2 regions of the Carnobacterium sp. GW821-FHT04C06 genome follow, and region 2 is predicted to be linked to the other one. Evidence: predicted binding sites of a transcription regulator. Region 2 holds the regulator's gene; the other holds the start of a gene.
The links. The regulator LexA, encoded in region 2, represses DNA repair genes until DNA is damaged. The targets are predictions, from matches to a motif close to CNAACANNTGTTNG.

Region 1 (7,984 bases), on a different contig from region 2:
TGGTTAAGTCGTTTGGGAACGCGTTTATTTGCAATTGTTCCAGCTGTTATTGTAACGATTATTGCAGGACAAAGGGGAACGGATGAATTACTATTATTAAGTCAAGTAATTTTATCGATGCAGTTACCGTTTGCAATTTTTCCTTTAATTCAATTTACTAGTAATGAGCGTTTGATGGGGGATTTGAAAAACGGGAAAGTCGTCAATAGCCTAGCCTGGTTTATTGGTTTGTTGATTACAGGCTTAAACATATATTTACTAACAACATTCTTTTAAGAAAAAACAGGTAATGCTTGCCATTGCTTGTTTTTTTTGCAAAAAAAGTCACCTTCTATTGCTAGAAGATGACTCCAAAATATAAATTTTAAAAAAGAAATCCGGTGATGCCGTTTTCGCGTTCAGGTAGTGTTGATCCCGCATACATGCAGGTGGGCTCCGCTGTCAAATATCTAACTACCAAAGGTAAAGGCTTGTTATCCATTTGAATCAGTTTGGATCCCGAGGTCGTACTATTTGTTCGGTCAGCACATTTATTGAACAATTCGTACATCTCAGAATTCTTATCTTTATAGTAGCATATGCTTTTTTTATTTTCAAGTTTCAATGCTTAAAATCTGCCAATAATTCAAGTGAAAAAATTTTTAAGAACTATCAGGATTTCTTTTTCATTTTATTGATGGTGTCATATTGTCTAGCTAAACTATCTTCATATTTGCCAGTGTGATTTGGTTCAAAATAAACGGCATTTTTCAGCTTATCTGGCAAGTATTGTTGATTCACCCAAGCGCCAGGAAAAGAGTGTGGGTATTTGTAATCGACGCCACGGCCTAATTCCTTTGCACCACTGTAGTGAGAATCTTTTAAATGATCTGGAACGTCCCCACTTTTACCAGCACGAATATCGCTTAGTGCTGCATCAATCGCTACGTAAGTCGAATTTGATTTAGGGGAAAGGCATAAATCAACAACTGCATTTGCTAAAGGAATTCTGGCTTCCGGAAAGCCAAGTTTTTCAGCTGCTTGCACGGCAGTTACAGTTCTGGCAGCAGCAGCAGGATTTGCTAAGCCAATGTCTTCATAGGCAATCACCATTAGTCTTCGGGCGATGATAGGCAAGTCACCGGCTTCAACTAAACGCCCCATATAGTGAAGAGCAGCATTTACATCACTGCCGCGAACAGATTTTTGTAAAGCGGAAATGACATCATAATGAGCATCGCCATCTTTATCATGAGTCAGAGCTTTTCTTTGCAAGCATTCTTCAGCAATTTCAAGTGTAATTACAATAACACCATCTTGATTTGGTTTAGTTGAGCGAACGGCTAATTCTAAACCATTTAAAGAACTACGAACGTCGCCATTTGTTGCTCTAGCAAAATGAAGCATCGCCTCTGGGCTGATTTCAATAGTTAAACTGCCTAAACCTTTATCAGAATCTTTTATAGCTCGTTCTAATGCGGATTCAATCTCTTCAATTTGTAAAGGTTTTAATTCAAAGATTTGTGTTCTACTTCGAATCGCTGGGTTAATAGTAATATAAGGATTTTCAGTTGTTGCTCCAATCATAATTACGCGCCCATTTTCAAGGTGAGGCAATAAAAAATCTTGTTTAGGCTTATCTAAACGATGAACTTCATCTAGTAATAAAATAACAGTTCCGCTCATTTTTGCTTCTTCAACGACGATTTGTAAGTCTTTTTTTGAATCTGTTGCTGCATTTAACGTGCGAAATGCAAATTGAGTAGAACCCGCAATCGCACTGGCGATACTTGTTTTTCCAATGCCAGGAGGGCCGTATAAAATCATAGAGGAAAGCATTTTAGCTTCCACCATTCGTCTAATAATTTTGCCTTCTCCAACGAGATGCTGTTGTCCAACAATTTGGTCGATGTTTGTTGGCCGCATTCTAAAAGCTAAAGGTTGATTCATAGTAACCTCCTTATTAAAATAATCTTATTTCAATTATACCACTTTCTAACAAGAGCTTCCACAAAATAAGAACGTATGTTTAGTTTGGTGTGAAAGTCTAAAAATATTCAAAGGAAAGCGGTTAAATCAATGTTTTTCCTTACGTTTATCAAAAACTATGATATAGTAATTGGTGTATGGAGGGATAGAAATGGATATTTACAAACAGTTATTGTACATTTTAAGTTTTTCATTTTTAGGAGAAGTGTTGTCAAAAGTTTTCACTTTACCGATTCCAGGAAGTGTGATAGGGATGTTGCTCTTATTTTTAGCACTACAATTTAAGCTGCTAAAAGTAAAAGATGTGGAGACGGTTGGAGGCTTTTTGCTTGGAAATTTAAGTATTTTATTTTTACCAGCAGGAGTTGGTATTATGGTTTATTTTCCAGTAATTAAAGACACATGGTGGTTATTATTGATTATTTCGTTACTCACAACAGCTTTTACAATTGGTTTTGTAGGCTTAATCGTTCAAGGTGTAAAACGTAAATTTGAAGATAACAGTGTTGACTTACCTAAAGATAGAAAGGATGACGCAAAAAGTGTATCAAGAACTTACAAGTAATCCGATGTTTGGCCTTATCCTGTCAATTGCGATGTATTTAGGAGCCTTGGCTATTTTTAAGAGGTTTCCATTTCCATTATTGAATCCGCTCGTGTTAGCGACTATTTTTATTATTTTATTTTTAAAAATTACTAAGATTCCTTATGAAAATTATTACAAGGGTGGCGAAATTTTAAATATTTTAATCACGCCAGCTACTGTGGCCTTAGGTATCCCATTGTATAATACATTTCATTTATTAAAAAAACATGTTCGTTCAATTATGACAGGAATTTTACTTGGTACGATCACAAGTACTTTTTTTACAGGTATTCTTGCAGTATTATTTCACTTGAAAAAAGATATTATGGTATCAATCATGCCAAAATCAGTTACAACAGCAATAGCCTTAGGGATTTCTGAGAAAATGCACGGGATCGCAACGGTTACTCTCGTTATTGTAATTATTACAGGGATCATTGGTTCAATCATTGGACCTTCAATTTTGAAAGCTTTAAAAGTTACTGATCCAGTGGCCCAAGGAGTTGCCTTAGGCAGTGCTGCTCACGCAATAGGAACATCAAGAGCATTAGAATTAGGGCCAATTGAAGGGGCCATGTCAGGATTAGCAATCGGAGTGACAGGAGTAGTAACAGTTTTCGTTGCGCCTTTAATGACACAACTTGTATTAGCCCTGTTTTAAGCTAATTTAAAACAAGATTTTAAGTTCATTTGACTTGAAATTTTGTTTTTTTTTAACTTTAAAAGGAGTTTTATTTATCTTACCTTCATTTCTATTTGAGAATATCTAAAGAATTGATTAAAATAAGGTGCAATTTGGTCCGTTTTTTGAGATAATAAGTAGTGACTTTAATGAAAAGTGAATAGCATCTTGTAAATAGAACCATTAAAAGAAATAAGTAGTAAATGTATGATGCAGAAAGGAGTTCATCAATGACCGATTCATCGAAAAGACCCAACATCAAATTGTCTTTTAATCCAGTTCCACTTGAAGAAACGAAAGAAATCACCAATCAAATGGTGGATCATGTAAAAGAGACATTAAATGAATTGATTACCGACTCCGTGTCAAAAGTGAATTCAGAAAACCTGAAACGTTTTGAAGAAAAAGAAGCAGCTCTTGAAAGAGAATATCAAGAAGCATTAAATGAATTAGTGACTGAATATGAAGAAAAGAAACGTACTCTAGAAAAGCAAATTGCCATTAAAGAGCAAGCTATTTTAAGAGATGCTAAATTACAAGCAGAATCGATTTTACAAAAGGCCTTTGATGAATCTAATGAAATGTATGGTTTTGTTCAAAATGAAATTACTGAACTAAAGGATCAATTAATTGTTTATCAAAAAGAAATGGAACAAGAAAAAATTCGTCAAGACAGTGAATTAGCAAACCGATTAGACGAATTAAATAAAATATATGAAGCAAAACACCGCCAATTAGAAGAGGAACTTGTTGAAAGAGAACAAGCGCTATTAAAAGACGCCAAAATCGAAGCGGAAAAAACAAAAAATGAAGCTAAAAAAGAGTCAACGGAATTATTAGATGAAACAAAAGTCGAAGTACAAGATTTAAAAGAACTTGCAACTTCTGAGATTATATCTGATAAAGCAGCTCATCAAGCCAAAGTCTCAGATGATTTTTTACGTCTGAATAAAGAGAAAGAGTGGTTCTCATTGTATCAAGAGCAAGTAGAAGAGCGTTATGCTGATAAAGAACAAAAACTCTATCAAAAAACTCAAGCAGAATTAGATCAATTAGAATTAAAAGTTCATGAATTGCAAAACCAAACAGATTTTTATCAGGATATCGATGAACAACGCAAAGAAAAATCATTTTCAACAGGTTTATACATCTGTTTGATTGCGGCAGTCAATGTGATTTTATTGAGTGTCTTTCGTCAAGCCACAGTTATTCTACCAATTTTAACAGCTATTTTAGGATGTTACTTGATCTACACCACATTAACAGATGGTCGTTTTGAAAAGAAAACAAAAAAAGTAGCGAAGAAAAATGAGTGGTTGATTGAAAAAAATGATCAATTCAAAAAACAAATTCAAGATTTAGAAACTCAAATAGCGGATCTAACAGCTGAAAACAGCTCATTAGCTGAAAATATTCAAACACATGCTGAATTAATCAAAACAGTTCAATCGTTAGAAGTTCAATTAGAAGAAGAACAAATTGATCGTAAATTGATTGAGTCTGAAAATATGAATTTGCGTCAACGATTGATGGAAAATAAATAGGGAATTCTTTAAGACCTCTTAACTTTAGATTAAGGGGTTTTTTATTATTTCTATAGTTAGATGATAATAAGTGACAACTTTTCAACAATTTAATTAAATCCTGTAATTATTAGAAAGATACAAGTTCAATACTTTTGAAATTAGAAACGAGTAAGTTATAATAAGTAAGTGATAAATTTATTAAAAGGAGTCTAGGGATATGACGGAACAATCTTCCTATGAAAAAGTAAAAGAATTTCATGACGTATTTCATCCTGCTAAAAATATAGAGCCAACGGCTTTTACGCCAGAAGAAGCACTACATAGAGCCTCATTTACGACAGAAGAAATGATTGAGTTTTTATATGCGAGTGTAGGCGGAAACGAAGCAGACTTCGATCAATTAATAAATCAGTGGAAAGGTGAGATTGAAAAAACACTCACAAAAATTAAAACGGAGCAAAAACCAGTTGAAGATATCTTAATTGGACAAGTAGATGCCCTAACGGATGCAACTTATTTTAATTATGGTTCATTTGTATTAATGGGCGTGAATCCAACACCTATTTTTAATATTGTTCATAAAGCCAATATGGGAAAACTATTTCCAGATGGCCGGCCACGGTATCGACCTGACAACGGAAAAGTAATGAAACCTGATAATTGGGAACAAGATTTTGCACCAGAACCAAAAATTAAAGCTGAAATTATCAATCAAAAAAATAATAAGTAGAGGTTTAAACGAATGACTCAACTATCAGAACTATTAAAAAAAGCAGCACTTGGACCAGCCTTCAATGAAGGGAAGTTTGGGATTGAAAAAGAAGGACTACGAGTAACAGAGTCTGGTAAATTAGCCTTGACTCCGCATCCAACGATTTTTGGGAATCGTAGCTATAACCCTTATATTCAAACCGATTTTAGTGAGTCACAATTAGAATTGGTAACCGCACCAACTGAATCGACTCAGACAATGAATCGTTGGCTAATGGCGATTCATGATGTCGTTGAACGCTCATTACCACTAAACGAATATATTTGGCCAATGAGTATGCCCATCGGATTGCCAGCAGAAAGTGATATTCAAGTAGCTCAATTTGACGATCCTACAGCAGTGGCTTATCGTGAACATTTAGCTGAAAAATATGGAAAGAAAAAGCAAATGGTTTGTGGCATTCATTATAACTATGAAATCAATGAAAAATTATTGATAGCTTTATTTAAACAACAAACCGCAATTACTTCTTTAATTGAATTTAAGTCGCATGTCTACATGAAATTAGCAAAAAACTTTCTTCGTTACAGGTGGTTATTGACGTATTTATTAGGTGCCTCCCCAGTTGCAACCGATGATTTTTATACCGATAAAGAACAGCCATTGAATACCTATGTTCGAAGTATTCGTAGCAGCCATTATGGTTATGTGAATTCAGAAGATGTCAAAGTGTCTTTTGAATCATTAGAAACGTATATTTCCGATATTCAGCAGCTTGTAGCAACAGGTGTGCTAAGTGAAGAAAAAGAATTCTATTCTCCAGTTCGAATTCGCGGGACAAAAAAAGTTAAGGAATTGGCTTCAAAAGGGATTCAATATTTAGAATTTCGGATATTTGATTTAAATCCGTATGCAGCATTTGGAATGACAGAAAAGGATATGGAATTTATTCATCTCTTTTTAATGACGTTGATTTGGCTAGATGAGACGGCGACTGTTTCAGATATTGAAAAAGGTAAAAAATACAATGAAGCAACTGCCTTAGCTCATCCTTATGAAATTTCAGCCTACCAAGCAGAAGGCCTAGCGTTAGTTGAGAAGATGCAAGAAATGATTGCGACACTTTCACTATCAACCGAACAAGCAGCATTAGTTGAAGAAGCTAAAAGACAATTGCTTGAACCTAAAGAAACCATTGCTGGACGCTTAGTAACGGATATTGAAAAACAAGGCTCTTATCAACTGGTAGGGTTAGCGTTGGCAAAACAATATAAAGCAGAAGCCTTAGAAAAAAGCTACAACTTGAGAGGTTTTGAAGGAATGGAATTGTCTACTCAATTATTGATGTTTGATAGTATTCAAAAAGGAATTGAAGTGGAGATTTTAGATGAAAGCGAACAGTTTTTAAAGCTGACTCATGAAGATCATGTAGAGTATGTTAAAAATGCCAATATGACTTCTAAAGACCAATACATTGCCCCTTTAATTATGGAGAATAAAGTAGTCACAAAGAAAGTTCTTGAATCAGCAGGTTTCCATGTACCCGCGGGAGCAGAATATGAAACTCCTGAAGAAGCAAAATCCGATTATTGGAATCATCAAGACAAGGGAATTGTAATTAAGCCAAAATCAACCAATTATGGACTAGGAATTTCAATTTTTAAAGATGGAGCATCAAAAGAAGATTATGAATTAGCAGTAGACATTGCCTTCAAAGAAGACCGTGCCATTTTAGTGGAAGAATTTATTGACGGAACTGAATATCGCTTCTTTGTTTTAGGAAACGAAACCCGCGCAATTATGTTGAGAATGCCTGCTAACGTGGTTGGCGACGGAGAACGAACGATTCAAGAGCTAGTGGCAATTAAAAATCAAGATCCATTAAGAGGAACGCATCATCGCTCACCATTAGAGCTGATTCAACTTGGTGAAATTGAGCAGTTGATGTTGAAAGAACAAGGATTTACAATAGATTCGATACCAGCAACGGGTACAATTGTTTATCTAAGAGAAAATTCCAACATCAGTACCGGTGGCGATTCCTTTGATTTAACAGATGAAATGGATGAAAGTTATAAAAAAGCAGCTGTTGAAATGACAAAAGCGCTTGGGGCGACAATAAGTGGTGTGGATTTAATCATTCCAGATCGAAGTCAGCCAAGCACACCGGGAAATCCAGGATATGCTGTGATTGAAGCGAACTTTAACCCCGCAATGCACATGCATACGTATCCTTATCAAGGAAAAGGACGTAGATTGACAAGAGACGTATTAGATTTACTTTTCCCAGAGCTAGAAATGAGAAAGAAAAAGGACACAGAGGCCTATCTATAAAAGAATTAAAAGGAACAAATAGTGTTCACTATTTGTTTCTTTTTGTAGAAAATAACCAGTCTTAATTGTTGATTTAAGAAATCCATGATAGAATTTAAAAGAAAATAGAAGCTTTAGCCAAAGTAGATTGGAGTAACCCGATGGAAAAAATATATTTAGATCACGCTGCAACAAGT
Region 2 (7,984 bases):
TGTAAGTTGCTTTTTTTAGTTAAAAATGATGGAAAGATTAGTTATTTCATCGGGGTTTTGAAGGGTAAAAAAAAGAATTGACTCTTAGTAGCTTAGATGGTATTTTATACAGGTTGGCAATTTTAAATAAAGGGGAATATCATTAATGAAAAACGAGCAACATCACGTAAAACAAGTTATAATTGATCCGACAGCGATTGGATTGTTTGGTTTAGCAATGGTTACTTTAGTAGCCTCATCTCAAAAATTAGGCTGGACAGAAAACGTAAGTGGCGTGTTGCCATGGGCAATTTTCTTAGGCGGAATTGCTCAGTTGATTGCTTCTAACTATGATGCAAAACATAATAACGTATTTGGCGCAACAGCTTTTGCTGGTTATGGATTATTTTGGTTAGGAACAGGAATGAGCTGGATGATTCAAAATGGTTTGTTTGGAGAAGTACTACAATCTTCTTTCGATCCAAATGAATTAGGTTTTGCTTTCCTTGGCTACTTTATTTTCACAGTCTTTATGACCGTGGGAGCTTTAGAAACAAACAAGGTCTTATTCTTTATTTTCTTTTTAATTGACTTTTTATTCCTAGGATTGTTTATGTCAACTTTTGGAATTGCAACAGACTTCTTCCACATGATGGCAGCAGTTGCGGAATTTTTAATTTCAATTTTATCATTCTATGGCGCAGCAGCAGCTGTTTTGAATGGACACTTTGGCTTTACGTTCCTACCAATCGGCAAGCCTTTTGGGATTATCAAAAAATAATTAAAGTAAAACCTTCAGTTAAGCAACGAACAAATTGCTTAACTGAAGGTTTTTTTATTTTTTAATCATATCAATATGAGGAATCTCGTCTTCTAAATAAATCTCGCCATTGATTGGTTCAAAGCCAAATTGACTATAGAACTTTTGTAAATAAGCTTGTGCTTGAATTTCAACGGCTTGATTTGGAAATTTATCATCAATTGTTTTTAAAATAATCGTTAATAACTCTTTGCCTAAGCCAGTCCCACGTTGTTCTTTCACTGTTAAAATACGGCCAAACATTAATTTTTCTTGACTTGGAATGATGCGTCCATAAGCCTGTATCTGGCCATTTTGTTCATTAAACACATGGATGCTGATTAAATCCTTATCGTCTACATCTGGATAAAAACATTCTTGCTCGACAATAAAAACGTTCACTCGAGCTTGATAGATTTGAAAAAGTTCAGTCGTTGTTAATTCATTAAATCTTTTTATTTTCCACGTCATCACATTAGCCCCTTTAGTTGATTTTATTAGTTAATCATAGTATAAAATTAAACGAAATGATTTGCAATTAGAAATAAACGGCTAAGAATTAAAAAGCGAAAAAATCAAGAGTTCAACTACTTTATTTTCTAAAAATTTGGTATACTAAATAAGTTGGGAGTGATTAGATTGTTAAAATCTCGAATGAACTGGAAATTAAATCAACCACAAACGAATGAAGCAGCGATTACAGCTTTAAGCGAAGAACTTTCGACTTCTCCGTTAGTATCGACTTTACTAGTTAATCGTGGTTTGGACACAAAAGACAAAGCACAGCATTTTTTGAAACCAGATGAAACTTGGATTCATGATCCATTTTTAATGTATGATATGGAAAAAACCGTTGAACGAATTACGCAAGCAATTGAACATGGTCAAAAAATAGTCGTTTATGGCGATTATGATGCTGATGGCGTAACAAGTACGGCTGTTTTAAAAGAAACGATTGAAATGCTTGGTGGTGAAGTAGATTTCTATATTCCAAATCGATTTACAGATGGTTATGGACCGAATGTCCAAGCTTTTGAAAGATTGATTGAAGAGGGAGCGGAATTGATTGTGACGTGTGACAATGGGGTTTCAGGTCACGAAGCAATTGCTAAAGCTAAGGAATTAGGAATTGATGTGATTGTAACGGATCACCATGAAATGCCAGAGATTTTGCCAGAGGCATATGCAATTGTTCATCCAAAACATCCACAAGGAGCGTATCCTTTTGGTGAATTAGCTGGAGTAGGTGTTGCCTTCAAACTAGCAACCGCATTATTAGGCGAATTTCCAACTGAACTAGTAGATCTAGTAGCGATTGGAACTATTGCTGATCTAGTTTCATTGACGGATGAGAACCGAGCGTTAGTGATTTTAGGGCTAGAAATGTTAAAAGTTTCTGAACGATTAGGTTTTTTAGCATTAGCAAAAGTTGCAGGAATAGAAAAAGAGACCATTACAGAAGAAACGATTGGCTTTACCATCGCGCCTCGTCTAAATGCTGTCGGTCGTTTAGGTGAAGCAGGGCCAGCAGTTGCTTTATTAACGACCTTTGATGAAGAAGAAGCAATCGAGCTTGCAACCTTTATTAATACAAAAAATGAAGAGCGTCAAGCCTTTGTGGCAAAAATTACAGAAGAAGCCTTCCAAATGATTGCAGAAATGAAAGAAACACCGCCTGTGTATTTATTAGCGAAGTCCGATTGGCACGAAGGTGTACTTGGAATTGTTGCAAGTAAAATTGTTGGTGCCACAGGAAAACCCGCACTTGTGTTGAATATTGACACTGAAAATGGAATCGCTAAAGGTTCTGGACGGAGCATTAGCGCGTATAACTTGTATGATGCAATTAATGAAGTCCGAGATTTAACCACCCATTTTGGTGGACATCATATGGCAGCAGGTCTAACACTGCCAATTGAACATATTGAGACCTTACAAACACAACTAAATCAGTATGCGTTAACGCATGATTTAGTCGGAAACTTGAATGAAGAACTAGTAATTGATGAAACGATTGAATTAACAGATATCACCGTTGCAACGATTGAAGAATTGGCTAGTTTAGCGCCATTTGGTACAGACAATCCAAAGCCTGTTTTCTTACTTGAACATGTTCAGGCAGAAGATATACGTAAAATTGGTGGCAACAATGCCCATTTAAAACTCAAAGCAACAAAAAACAATGTGAATTTAGACGTGATTGGATTTCAATTAGGCACAGTTGCTGATGAAATTAATAACCATTCGGAAGTGTCATTGGTAGGGAAGCTTTCTATAAATGAATGGAATGGCAACCGTAAGCCTCAGTTGATGCTTGAAGATATTGCAATGGACGGACTTCAAGTTGTTGATTTGAGAGGGAGCAATTTAGCAGCAGGTCTTTGGGTACAAGGCGCAGCTTGTTATCTATTTTATAATAAGAAAAGCTACCAAACTCATAATGATAAAGTTCCAATGGGCAGTGAAAGTGTTTTGATTGAGTCCAAAGAAGATGCTGAAGCTTTTAAAACGCAACATTCAACCTTTGTATTTATCGATTGTCCAAACGAATTAGAATGGATTTCGTCAACGATTCGGGGAAATACACCAGAAAAGTTAGTTACTGCCTTTTTTAGTGAATCAGAAAGTTACCTAAATGGGATGCCAAGCCGAACACAATTTGGAGAATTATTTAAATTCGTAGCCACACACAAAGATGTTGATATTCGACATAAGCTGTCTATTTTAGCAAATTATCTAAAAATCAAAGATAACTTATTAATTTTCATGATTAACGTGTTTTTTGAACTAGGATTTGTTACAATAGACAATGGCGTAATGAACTATGTCAAAGATGCTCCAAAAAAAGAGTTGTCTGATGCAGAAAATTACCAAAAACGACTAAATCAAATAGAAGCCGAAAAAATCTTGCTGTACAGCCATTTTGCAGAATTAGAAATCTGGTTAAAACAACAAATTAATGAAGCCTCGTAAAATTTGAATGGAGGATTTATAGATGGATTTAAAACAATATATTGCAGATGTAAAAGACTTCCCTGAAAAAGGAATTATTTTCCGTGACATTTCACCCTTAATGGCAGACGGAGAAGCTTATCGTTATGCAACTAACGAAATTGCAAAATACGCAAAAGACAAAGGCGTTGAAATGATCGTTGGACCAGAAGCTCGTGGATTTATTGTAGGTTGCCCAGTGGCCTATGAATTAGGAATCGGTTTTGCTCCTGCTCGTAAAAAAGGCAAACTGCCAAGAGAAACAGTTGAAGTTAGCTATGGTTTAGAGTATGGATCAGATGTTTTGCAAATTCACAAAGACGCTATCAAACCAGGTCAAAAAGTGATGGTTTGTGATGATTTACTAGCAACCGGTGGAACCATTGCAGCGACGATTCAATTAATCGAAAAATTAGGTGGAATTGTTGTAGGAACAGCTTTCTTAATCGAATTAACAGATTTAAATGGTCGTGCTCAAATTGAAGGATACGATATCTTCACTTTAATGGACTACTAAAATAAAAATCCCCCTCAAGTTAGATTGATTCTAACCTGAAGGGGATTCTTTTTATGCGATTGATTTTGGATTTTTAGGAGAGCGTCCTAGGACAAACTCGATAATCGTTAAAACAACTAAAATACCAACGATAATTGCAAACCAATTAGATGTTTGAATGCCGAAATCCCAAGTGTTATAAATCCAGATGACAATGCCACTATAAATAATTGAAAGAATATTCAAAACAGCAAATGCCCATAAATTTCCATTTTCTTTATTGCGTAAGTACATAACGGAAAGACCAACACTTAAAAGAATCCAAGCAACTTGAATCAATAAGCTAAACCAATAAAACAATAATGCAACCATTTCACTTAACCTCCTTATGTGAGAATAAAAAAAGCCTTATATACAAAGTTTAGCACAATTATTTGTAGAGACAACTAAAAAGCATTAAAAAAGAGCTTCCTAATAAAGGAAACTCTGAAAGTCTTAAAAAATGTGACTCCGGTATAATCCAACAACTTTTCCAAGAATGGTTACTTCACTAAGAATAATCGGATCCATTCCATCGTTTTCAGGTTGCAAGCGGTAATGATCTTTTTCTTTGAAGAATCGTTTACAAGTTGCTTCATCTTCACTTGTCATAGCAATCACGATATCGCCATTATCAGCATTTGATTGTTTGCGAACAATTACAGCATCGCCATCTAAAATTCCACAATTGATCATACTTTCACCACGAATAGTTAGCATGAACAACGCTTCATTTGCATATTGCAGATGAGGAGGTAGTGGGAAATAATCAGTGGCTTCTTCAACTGCTAATATCGGTTCACCAGCTGTAACGGTTCCTAGAAGGGGAATCTTATCCATTGGGACACCAAGTTTAGACAATCCAAGTGCAGTTAACTCAATAGCACGAGGTTTACTAGGATCTCGTTGAATAAAGCCGTTTTTTTCTAAACGTGATAAGTGGCCATGTACCGTTGACGTTGAAGAAAGAGATACAGCAGTACCAATCTCACGAACAGTTGGGGGATACCCTTTTAGTTGAACTTGTTCATGTATGTACTGTAATACTTCAATTTGTCTAGATTCTGGAGTTTTACGCATGATTAAATGCACCTCGTTTCTTTATCAATTTTCTTAACTATAGAATACCATAAATAATCACAGAATTCAAACAGATGTTCGGTGAAAATTAAATTTCTATTCCTAGTGTCTTGAAAGCTTTGTAAGAATAAACTAATTTTTAGGCAAATGGATATATTTTCAGCTTAATTTTTGATATAGTTAAGAGGTCAAATGAAACGAGATGGAGTGAATTAAATGCTATCTAAAGAAAAAATAGCCCGAATTAACGAGCTAGCCAATAAGTCTAAGAGCGAAACCCTCAGCTTATCAGAGCAACAAGAACAAAAAGAATTAAGAGAAGAATATTTACAAGCTTTCCGCGGTGGAATGAGAAATCATATCGAAGGAATGAAAGTTGTCGACAATGATGGGACAGACGTTACTCCTGAAAAGTTAAAGCAAATTCAAAAAGAAAAAGGATTACACGACCGCTAAAAATAAGAAGGAAATGAGACATATAAGTAGAAAACGCTTTATCAATTGTTAAAATTTGGCGTTTAATCGTTAAAATAAATACAATAATTCTATGAAAGCGTTGCGTAAAACGATTTAAAACAGTAAAATAGAGATATTAAAACTGAAAGGATGATTTAATTGTTCGATACAACTGACCAACTTGCAGTAAACACGATTAGAACACTAAGTATGGATGCGATTCAAAAAGCAAACTCAGGACACCCAGGTTTACCAATGGGGGCTGCTCCAATGGCGTACACGCTATGGACAAAACATTTAAACGTAAACCCAAGCAACTCATCATGGGTAAATCGCGATCGCTTTGTACTTTCAGCAGGACATGGTTCAATGCTATTATATAGTTTGTTACATTTATCAGGTTACAAACTATCAATGGAGGATTTGAAAAATTTCCGTCAATGGGATAGCTTAACCCCTGGTCATCCAGAAGTACATCATACAGATGGTGTTGAAGCAACAACAGGTCCTCTTGGACAAGGAATTGCAAATAGTGTCGGAATGGCAATGGCAGAAGCCCATCTAGCGGCAACGTATAATAAAGAAAATCATCAAATCGTTGATCATTATACCTATGCTTTATGTGGTGATGGAGATTTAATGGAAGGCGTATCAGCTGAAGCAGCAAGTTTAGCAGGTCATTTAGAGCTAGGCAAACTTGTGGTATTATATGATTCAAATGATATTTCATTAGATGGTCCTACTTCAAAAGCTTTTACTGAAAATGTAGGCAAACGTTTTGAAGCGTATAATTGGCAACATATTTTAGTTAAAGATGGAAATGATCTAGCTGAAATCGAAAAAGCGATTGAAGCAGCAAAAGCAGAAACTAAAAAACCAACTTTAATTGAAGTAAAAACAGTGATTGGCTTTGGTGCTCCAAATGAAGGAACATCTAAAGTTCACGGTGCACCACTTGGAATGGATGGAATCGAAGCGACTAAAAAAGCTTACGGTTGGGATTATCCAGCGTTCACTGTTCCAAATGAAGTAGCTACACGTTTTAAAGAAACAATGATTGATCAAGGAGCTAAATCAGAAAGTGAATGGAATGAATTGTTCGCTTCATATAAAGCTGAATATCCAGAATTAGCTGCTCAATTTGAATTAGCAATGTCTGGGAACTTACCAACTGATTGGGATAAAGAATTACCAGTTTACGAAGAAGGCGAAAGTGCTGCTTCTCGTGTGACAGGTAGTGAAACCATTCAAGCATTGTCAAAAGCTATTCCATTTTTCTGGGGTGGATCTGCAGATTTATCTGCTTCAAACAATACAATGGTTGCTAGTGAAAAAGATTTTGAACCAGGTCAATATGAAGGACGCAACATTTGGTACGGTGTTCGTGAATTTGGAATGTCAGCTGCAATGAACGGAATTTCATTACACGGTGGTTCAAAAACTTATGGCGGAACATTCTTTGTATTTACAGATTATTTACGTGCAGCAATTCGTTTAGCGGCTATTTCAAAAGCACCTGTAACGTATGTGTTTACACATGATTCAATCGCTGTAGGAGAAGATGGTCCGACTCATGAACCAGTAGAGCAACTATCTAGCTTACGCGGTATGCCAAACTTGTCTGTAATTCGTCCAGCTGATGGAAATGAAGTGGTTGCTGCTTGGGAACAAGCAATTACCTCAACTGACCACCCAACAGTATTAGTCTTGACTCGTCAAAACTTACCTGTCTTGCCTGGAACAAAAGAAAATGCACGTAAAAACGTTGCTAAAGGCGGTTACGTAATTTCTCCACAAGATGGTGATCAACCAACTGGAATTCTAATAGCAACAGGTTCTGAAGTTGCCTTAGCAATCGAAGCACAAAAAGAATTGAAAAAACAAGGCAAAGATGTTTCAGTAGTATCGTTACCAAGTTTTGATTTATTTGAAAAACAAGATGCAGCATACAAAGAGAGTGTCTTGCCAAAAGCAGTTAGAAAACGTATGTCAATTGAAATGGGCGCAACCTTTGGTTGGGAACGTTACGTTGGACTTGATGGCGTAATGCTGGGCATTGATAAATATGGTGCAAGTGCACCTGGAAATACAGTTATCGAACAATATGGATTTACAGTTGAAAACGTCGTAAATACATTTAACCA

Region 1: AC07SW_RS01825 (replication-associated recombination protein A) is a predicted target of LexA. The motif match lies at 1,998-2,011, and genes of this name have one in related genera.

What each region holds. Positions count from the first base shown of each region.
Region 1 is NZ_JBWKTN010000001.1:376,690-384,673, reverse strand. Features, by position in the region: gene AC07SW_RS01830 (Nramp family divalent metal transporter) at 1-276, shown strand, start outside; gene AC07SW_RS01825 (replication-associated recombination protein A) at 652-1,929, opposite strand; gene AC07SW_RS01820 (CidA/LrgA family protein) at 2,120-2,533, shown strand; gene AC07SW_RS01815 (LrgB family protein) at 2,499-3,215, shown strand; gene AC07SW_RS01810 (coiled-coil domain-containing protein) at 3,467-4,780, shown strand; gene AC07SW_RS01805 (pyrophosphohydrolase domain-containing protein) at 4,980-5,492, shown strand; gene gshAB (bifunctional glutamate--cysteine ligase GshA/glutathione synthetase GshB) at 5,505-7,808, shown strand; gene AC07SW_RS01795 (cysteine desulfurase family protein) at 7,949-7,984, shown strand, end outside.
Region 2 is NZ_JBWKTN010000005.1:98,358-106,341, reverse strand. Features, by position in the region: gene AC07SW_RS09930 (acetate uptake transporter) at 146-760, shown strand; gene AC07SW_RS09925 (GNAT family N-acetyltransferase) at 815-1,249, opposite strand; gene recJ (single-stranded-DNA-specific exonuclease RecJ) at 1,418-3,751, shown strand; gene AC07SW_RS09915 (adenine phosphoribosyltransferase) at 3,774-4,286, shown strand; gene AC07SW_RS09910 (hypothetical protein) at 4,338-4,637, opposite strand; gene lexA (transcriptional repressor LexA) at 4,761-5,384, opposite strand; gene AC07SW_RS09900 (DUF896 family protein) at 5,601-5,840, shown strand; gene tkt (transketolase) at 6,000-7,984, shown strand, end outside.